Bradyrhizobium sp. WD16: one gene and its partner. The protein of the gene in region 1 interacts with the protein of each later gene in a pairwise test. Links are inferred from orthologs where the notes say so. Each region holds a gene or a part of one and is shown in the gene's direction. Other genes may lie near its edges. The genes, in order: DB459_RS08275 and DB459_RS23490.

Region 1 (3,842 bases):
CGATCCCAAGACCGAATCGATCGTCATGATCGGCGAGATCGGCGGTTCGGCCGAGGAGGATGCGGCCCAGTTCCTCAAGGACGAGGCCAAGCGCGGCCGCAAGAAACCGATGGTCGGTTTCATCGCCGGCCGCACCGCCCCTCCGGGGCGCCGCATGGGCCATGCCGGCGCCATCATCGCCGGCGGCAAGGGCGATGCCGGTTCCAAGATCGCGGCGATGGAAGAGGCGGGCGTCAAGGTCTCGCCGTCGCCGGCGCGCCTTGGCAAGACGCTGGCGGAACTGCTGCGCCGCTGAACGGCCGGTTGGCATGCCAGGACCGGGCTGGTGAGGCCCTGTCACAAGTCTGAAATTCAAGCAGAGCCCCGGATCTCGTCCGGGGCTCATTTTTTTGTCGGACGATTTAGGAAAGCTTTGCCGATCAAGATGTTGGCACTGGAATCCCGATCCACATTGCCGTGAATTTGGATTCAACTCTAGGTGCTTTTCGACGCGTAAGTTTGACCTAAATGGGTTAAAGGAGGCGCCACGGACTCGGCCGGTTTCGTCGGCCGGGTATTTGCCGCCAGTACTCCCGCGCGACAACAAAAGAACCCAGGACGCGATTATGTCTCGCCAGGACGCGAACGCCGCTTTCGCCCTCACTTCGTTTCTCTACGGTGGCAACGCCGCCTATATCGACGAGATCTATGGCCGCTACGAGAAGGATCCGGCATCGGTCGATGCCGAGTGGCGGGAATTTTTCAAGAGCCTGAAAGACCAGCCGGCGGACGTCGCCCGTAATGCCCAGGGCCCGTCGTGGGAGAAGGCGAACTGGCCGGTCGCGCCCAGCGACGAATTGACCTCCGCCCTCGACGGCAACTGGCCCCAGGCCGAGAAGGTGCTCGGCGCCAAGTTGCAGGCCAAGGCCCAGGCCAGCGGCGGCGAACTGACGGCATCAGCCGTGCAGCAGGCGACGCGCGATTCGATTCGCGCCCTGATGCTGATCCGCGCCTACCGCATGCGCGGCCACTTCCATGCCAATCTCGACCCGCTGGGCATCGAGGGCCAGAAGGACCATGAGGAACTCGACGCGCGGTCCTACGGCTTCACCGACGCCGACTGGGACCGCAAGATCTTCCTCGACCACGTGCTCGGCCTTGAATTCGGCACCCTGCGCGAGATCGTCGCGATCTGCCAGCGCACCTACTGCCAGACGCTCGGCGTCGAGTTCATGCACATCTCCAATCCGGCGCAGAAGGCCTGGATCCAGGAGCGCATCGAGGGGCCGGACAAGGAAATCAGCTTCACCCGCGAGGGCCGGCGCGCCATCCTGATGAAGCTGATCGAGACCGAGGGCTTCGAGAAGTTCTGCGACCTCAAATTCACCGGCACCAAGCGCTTCGGCCTCGACGGCGGCGAATCGCTGATTCCGGCGCTCGAGCAGATCATCAAGCGCGGCGGCAATCTCGGCGTGAAGGAGATCGTGGTCGGCATGCCGCACCGCGGTCGCCTCAACGTGCTGACCCAGGTGATGGCCAAGCCGCACCGGGCGCTGTTCCACGAGTTCAAGGGCGGCTCGGCCAATCCCGACGAGGTCGAGGGCTCCGGCGACGTGAAGTACCACCTCGGCGCTTCGTCCGACCGCGAGTTCGACAACAACAAGGTCCACCTGTCGCTGACCGCGAACCCGTCGCATCTCGAGATCGTCGATCCGGTGGTGCTGGGCAAGGTCCGCGCCAAGCAGGACCAGCACGGCGATCCGCCGGATCAGCGCACCTCGGTGCTGCCGCTGCTGATGCACGGCGATGCCGCCTTCGCCGGCCAGGGCGTGGTCGCCGAATGTTTCGGCCTGTCGGATCTGAAGGGCTACCGCACCGGCGGTTCGCTGCACTTCATCGTCAACAACCAGATCGGCTTCACCACCTATCCGCGCTATTCGCGCTCTTCGCCCTATCCGTCCGACGTGGCGAAGATGATCGATGCGCCGATCTTCCACGTCAACGGCGACGATCCCGAGGCGGTGGTGTTCGCCGCCAAGGTCGCGATCGAGTACCGGCAGAAGTTCCACAAGCCGGTGGTCATCGACATGTTCTGCTATCGCCGGCACGGCCACAACGAAGGCGACGAGCCCTCGTTCACCCAGCCGGTGATGTACAAGAAGATCGCCTCGCACCCGTCGACGCTGGAGATCTACACCAAGCGCCTCGTCGCCGACGGCGTCGTCACCGAAGGCGAGGTCGATAAGGCCAAGGCCGACTGGCGGGCGCGCCTCGACGCCGAGTTCGAGGCCGGCGCCGGCTACAAGCCGAACAAGGCGGACTGGCTCGACGGCAAGTGGGCCGGCTTCAAGATCGCCGACGTCGACGAGGATCCGCGCCGCGGGGTCACCGGGGTCGATGCGCCGCTGCTCAAGGAGATCGGCCGCAAGATCACCAAGGTGCCCGAGGGCTTCCGCGTCCACCGCACCGCGCAGCGCTTTCTCGACAACCGCGCCAGGGCCATCGAGACCGGCCAGGGGATCGACTGGGCGACCGCCGAGGCGCTGTCGTTCTGCTCGCTGATGGAAGACGGCTTCCGCGTTCGCCTGTCCGGCCAGGACTGCGAGCGCGGCACCTTCTCGCAGCGCCATTCGGTGCTCTACGACCAGGAAGACGAGAGCCGCTACACGCCGTTCAACCATCTCTCCGAGAAGCAGGGCCGCTACGAGGTCATCAACTCGCTGCTGTCGGAAGAGGCGGTGCTCGGCTACGAATACGGCTATTCGCTCGCCGAGCCGAACGCGTTGACGGTCTGGGAAGCCCAGTTCGGCGACTTCGCCAACGGCGCCCAGGTGGTGTTCGACCAGTTCATCTCCTCGGGCGAACGCAAGTGGCTGCGCATGTCCGGCCTCGTCTGCCTGCTGCCCCACGGCTACGAGGGTCAGGGGCCGGAGCATTCGTCGGCGCGCCTGGAGCGCTTTCTGCAGCTCTGCGCCGAAGACAACATGCAGGTCGCCAACTGCACCACGCCGGCGAACTACTTCCACATCCTGCGCCGGCAGCTCAAGCGCGAGATCCGCAAGCCGCTGATCCTGATGACGCCGAAGTCGCTGCTGCGCCACAAGCGCGCGGTGTCGACCCTCGACGAACTCTCGCTCGGCACCTCGTTCCATCGCGTGCTGCATGACGATGCGGAGAAGGGCGGCGAGATCAAGCTGGTCGCCGACGACAAGATCCGTCGTGTCGTGCTGTGCTCGGGCAAGGTCTACTACGACCTGCTCGAGGAGCGCGAGAAGCGCGGCGTCAACGACGTCTATCTGCTGCGCCTCGAGCAGCTCTATCCGGTGCCGATGAAGACCCTGGTCCACGAGCTCGGCCGCTTCAAGACGGCGGAGATGGTGTGGTGCCAGGAAGAGCCGCGCAACATGGGCAGCTGGCACTTCATCGAGCCGTATCTCGAGTGGGTGCTCAACCAGATTGGCGCCGCCAGCCGGCGTCCGCGTTATGCGGGCCGTGCCGCCTCGGCGGCGACCGCCACCGGTCTGATGTCCAAGCATCTCGCCCAGCTCAAGGCGCTGCTCGACGAGGCGCTGAACTGACGAATGTCTGACGACGGCCGTGCCGTGGGCGAAGTGCTCGCGGCGCGGCCGGCTGCATCACCAGATTATTTTCCGGGCCGGGTCTCCGGCCGTTCGCTTCAAGTCAGAGATCTAGAACGCCGCGCCGCGACAGGCGTCGGCGCAAAAGGGAAAACATCATGACCGAAATTCGTGTCCCCACGCTCGGCGAATCCGTCACCGAGGCGACGATCGGGCGCTGGTTCAAGAAGCAGGGCGAGGCCGTCGCCGTCGACGAGCCGCTGGTGGAGCTGGAGACCGACAAGG
Region 2 (3,284 bases), 3.3 Mb from region 1 along the record:
TTTGCGCCAACGACCGCCCGGACCGGCACATCCGCGGTTCGCGCATTTTTACGCGCTTTTTACCCTGATTGTCGGTAGTCGCGCGGCGGGGTGAACCGAACGCCACCGCAACATGTTGGTGGGTCGTATGCATTTGATCGTTCTGGAACGGGCGGAGTGACCAATGAGTCGGGCGACGTCGCGCCGGGGCACCGATCTCTCCATGGACCGGACGACCTCCATGGCAGTGTGTCGGGGCGTCGGTGACAGTCTGCGAAAGCTCACTGCGGCGGAGGACGATGGCACCGCCCTGCCCGATCGCCTGCGCGAACTGGTCGAGGAACTGCGCCGGCGCGACAGCCTTCCCCGCTAGTGTGGCTTATGTCTCGCAATTGCCTACGAGAGGCTTGCCGCAAAGGCGGTAGGCAATAGCGAGACGCCACACTAGCGCTGACGGATCCTGACCGGCAGAGGCCGTTGCGAAACCGAATTGGCGAAAAGCCGGCCGTGGTGAAAACAGGCTTGCCTTTGCCGCCCTCCGCGGTGAAAACGCCCACATGCTTTCCATCGAAGATCTATCGATCCGGGTCGCGGGCCGGCTCCTGATCGATCATGCCTCGGTTCAGATCCCTCCCGGCGCCCGGGTCGGGTTGGTTGGCCGCAACGGGACCGGCAAATCGACCCTTTTCAAGGTGATCCGCGGCGAACTTGCCGCCGAAAACGGAACGATTTCACTGCCGCCACGCTGGCAGATCGGCAGCCTCGCCCAGGAAGCGCCGGGCGGCCCCGACAGCCTGATCGCGGTGGTGCTGCGAGCGGACCGCGAGCGCCATGCCTTGCTGGCGGAGGCCGAGACCGCCACCGACGCACATCGGATCGCCGAGATCCAGACCCGCCTCGTCGACATCGACGCCCATTCGGCGCCGGCGCGCGCCGCCGCGATCCTGTCCGGCCTCGGTTTCTCCGCCGCCGACCAGGAACGCCCTTGCCAGGAATTCTCCGGCGGCTGGCGGATGCGTGTCGCCCTGGCCGCGACGCTGTTCGCGGCACCTGACCTTCTGCTGCTCGACGAGCCGACCAACTATCTCGACCTCGAAGGCACGCTGTGGCTGGAGGATCACCTTGCCAGCTATCCGCGCACGGTGATCGTGATCAGTCACGACCGCGACCTGCTCGAGACCTCAGTCGACCAGATTCTTCATCTCGACCGCGGCAAGCTCATGCTCTATCGCGGCTCCTATTCGTCGTTCGAGAAACAGCGCGCCACTCGCGAGATGCTCGACGCCAGGCAGGTCAAGCGCCAGGAGACGGAGCGCAAGCGGCTGCAGGCCTTCGTCGAGCGCTTCAAGGCCAAGGCGTCAAAGGCGCGGCAGGCGCAGTCGCGCGTCAAGATGCTCGAACGCATGGAGCCGGTGACGGCGCTTGTCACCCAGGACGTGCGCGAAATCAGCTTTCCGGCGCCGAAGCGACTGCTGTCGCCGCCGATCATCGCCGTCGACAATGTCAGCGTCGGCTATGACGCCGCACGGCCGATTCTCAATCGCGTAACGCTGCGGATCGATCCCGATGACCGCATCGCCCTGCTCGGCGCCAACGGCAACGGCAAATCGACGTTGGTGAAGCTGTTGGCCGACCGGCTGAAGCCGTTCTCCGGCAGCGTCGTCCGTGCCGACAAACTGTCGATCGCCTATTTCGCCCAGCATCAGGTCGACGAGTTGGACGAGGACGGCTCGCCCTATGGTCACATCCGGCGGTTGATGCCCGACGCGCCCGAGGCCAAGGTTCGCGCCCGCGCCGGGGCCATCGGCTTTTCCGGCAAGGCCGCCGACACCCTGGTGAAGAGCCTGTCGGGCGGCGAAAAGGCGCGGCTTCTGCTCGGGCTCGCCACCTTCTTCGGGCCCAACATGATCATCCTCGACGAGCCCACCAATCATCTCGACATCGACAGCCGAGCAGCGCTGGCCGAGGCGATCAACGAGTTTCCAGGCGCCGTGATCATGGTCTCGCACGATCGCTATCTGATCGAAGCCTGCGCCGACCAGCTCTGGGTGGTGGCCGACCGTGCTGTGACGCCGTACGACGGCGATCTCGACGATTATCGCCGCACCGTGCTCTCTGCCCGCGGCACGCGGACCGCGCCGCGCGAACGCACGGCCGATGCACCGCGCCCGAACGGCGAGGAGGTCGCGCGGCGCAAGGCCGACCGGCGTTCGCTGAAGCAGCAGATCGCCGCCGCCGAGGCGGAAATAGCGCGGATCGGCGACATCATCGAGAAGATCGATGCGGCGCTGGCGCTGCCGGACATCTTTGCCCGCGATCCGGCCAGGGCGGCCCAGCTCGGCAAGGCGAGAACCGGAGCCACCGCCGCCCTGCAACGGGCCGAAGAGCTCTGGCTCGAATTGAGTTCGGAAGCGGAAGCCGCCGGCTAAGTTCATCCGAAGCGGGTGCCGCTTCGCATGATGATAAAAAGAGCGAAACCTCAGGCGTGCTTCTTGGACCGCTTGGCCGGCTTCGCAGGGGCCGGCGGCGCCGGCGCCGCCTCTTCATCCGTCAGGCGACCCGAGGTGAAACGGTAGATCCCAGGGCGCGGGCCGCGGGTATAGGTCAGCACCGCAACACGCTCGCCGCGCTCGTTCGCCGAGATATTCACGTTATCGGGCGTGCCCGCGGCGCGGGCAACATCGCATTCGGTGTGGCCGAGCGCCACGGCGCCGGTCGGCGCCGGCTGGCCCTGGGCCTGGGCATTGGCGTCGCCCGGCGACACGCCGGCGCAGCTACCGTCGGCACCGATCAGGTCGGCGGGCGAGACCTGCGCGGTCGACGACAGCGGCGGGGTCTCGATCGAGACGCTGCGGTTGAACATGCGCGCCGGCCGCGAGAACCATTCCTGGTCCTTCAACGAATAATCCGACAGGCTCGCGCCGCAACCGGCGAGCGCGGGAGCGATGACGAGCAGGATGGCAGCACCAGTGCGATAAGAAGTCATTCGTCTCACTTAAAAAACCCGATTCCCACGCCGAAACCCACCGGCCCCGCCGCCGTTGCGACCGTTCCCACCATCCATTTGAGGCGCCACCGTGGCTTGCCGCAAGATGGCCCCGTGAAATTCCACCACAGGCTTAATGGCGCACCTGCCTGTCATTGCCGCTTCTGCCATCGGCCACGTTCATCCGCCTGCCAGTATGTCACTTCGAAGCCGCGCGCCTTGCTGTCGGCCCAGGCCGCGCGCGCCCCGCTCAGCGCCTCGTCGTCATTGCCGTCGAAGATCAGCACGAGGCGCTCGTAGCTGGCTGAATCCTCCGGCA

What was found.
Region 2: the proteins of DB459_RS08275 (region 1) and DB459_RS23490 interact in binary tests that used the Escherichia coli proteins (3 or more experiments, as listed by UniProt). The link is inferred for Bradyrhizobium sp. WD16 from one-to-one orthologs.

Annotation. Positions count from the first base shown.
Region 1 is NZ_CP028908.1:1,787,238-1,791,079, reverse strand. Bases 228-3,757 are described here. They hold DB459_RS08275 (2-oxoglutarate dehydrogenase E1 component), read left to right. Parts: upstream 228-605; coding sequence 606-3,557; downstream 3,558-3,757. Other genes in these bases: odhB (2-oxoglutarate dehydrogenase complex dihydrolipoyllysine-residue succinyltransferase), read left to right, coding at 3,716-3,757; sucD (succinate--CoA ligase subunit alpha), read left to right, coding at 228-295. Also shown: more of sucD, read left to right, coding at 1-227; more of odhB, read left to right, coding at 3,758-3,842. UniProt on the Escherichia coli protein: E1 component of the 2-oxoglutarate dehydrogenase (OGDH) complex which catalyzes the decarboxylation of 2-oxoglutarate, the first step in the conversion of 2-oxoglutarate to succinyl-CoA and CO(2).
Region 2 is NZ_CP028908.1:5,100,407-5,103,690, forward strand. What follows is about bases 1-2,972. They hold DB459_RS23490 (ABC-F family ATP-binding cassette domain-containing protein), read left to right. Parts: upstream 1-536; coding sequence 537-2,408; downstream 2,409-2,972. Other genes in these bases: DB459_RS23485 (hypothetical protein), read left to right, coding at 164-352; DB459_RS23495 (hypothetical protein), read right to left, coding at 2,459-2,965. In the rest of the region: DB459_RS23500 (DNA polymerase III subunit chi), read right to left, coding at 3,118-3,284. UniProt on the Escherichia coli protein: Genetic data indicate it may be involved in ribosome assembly or function.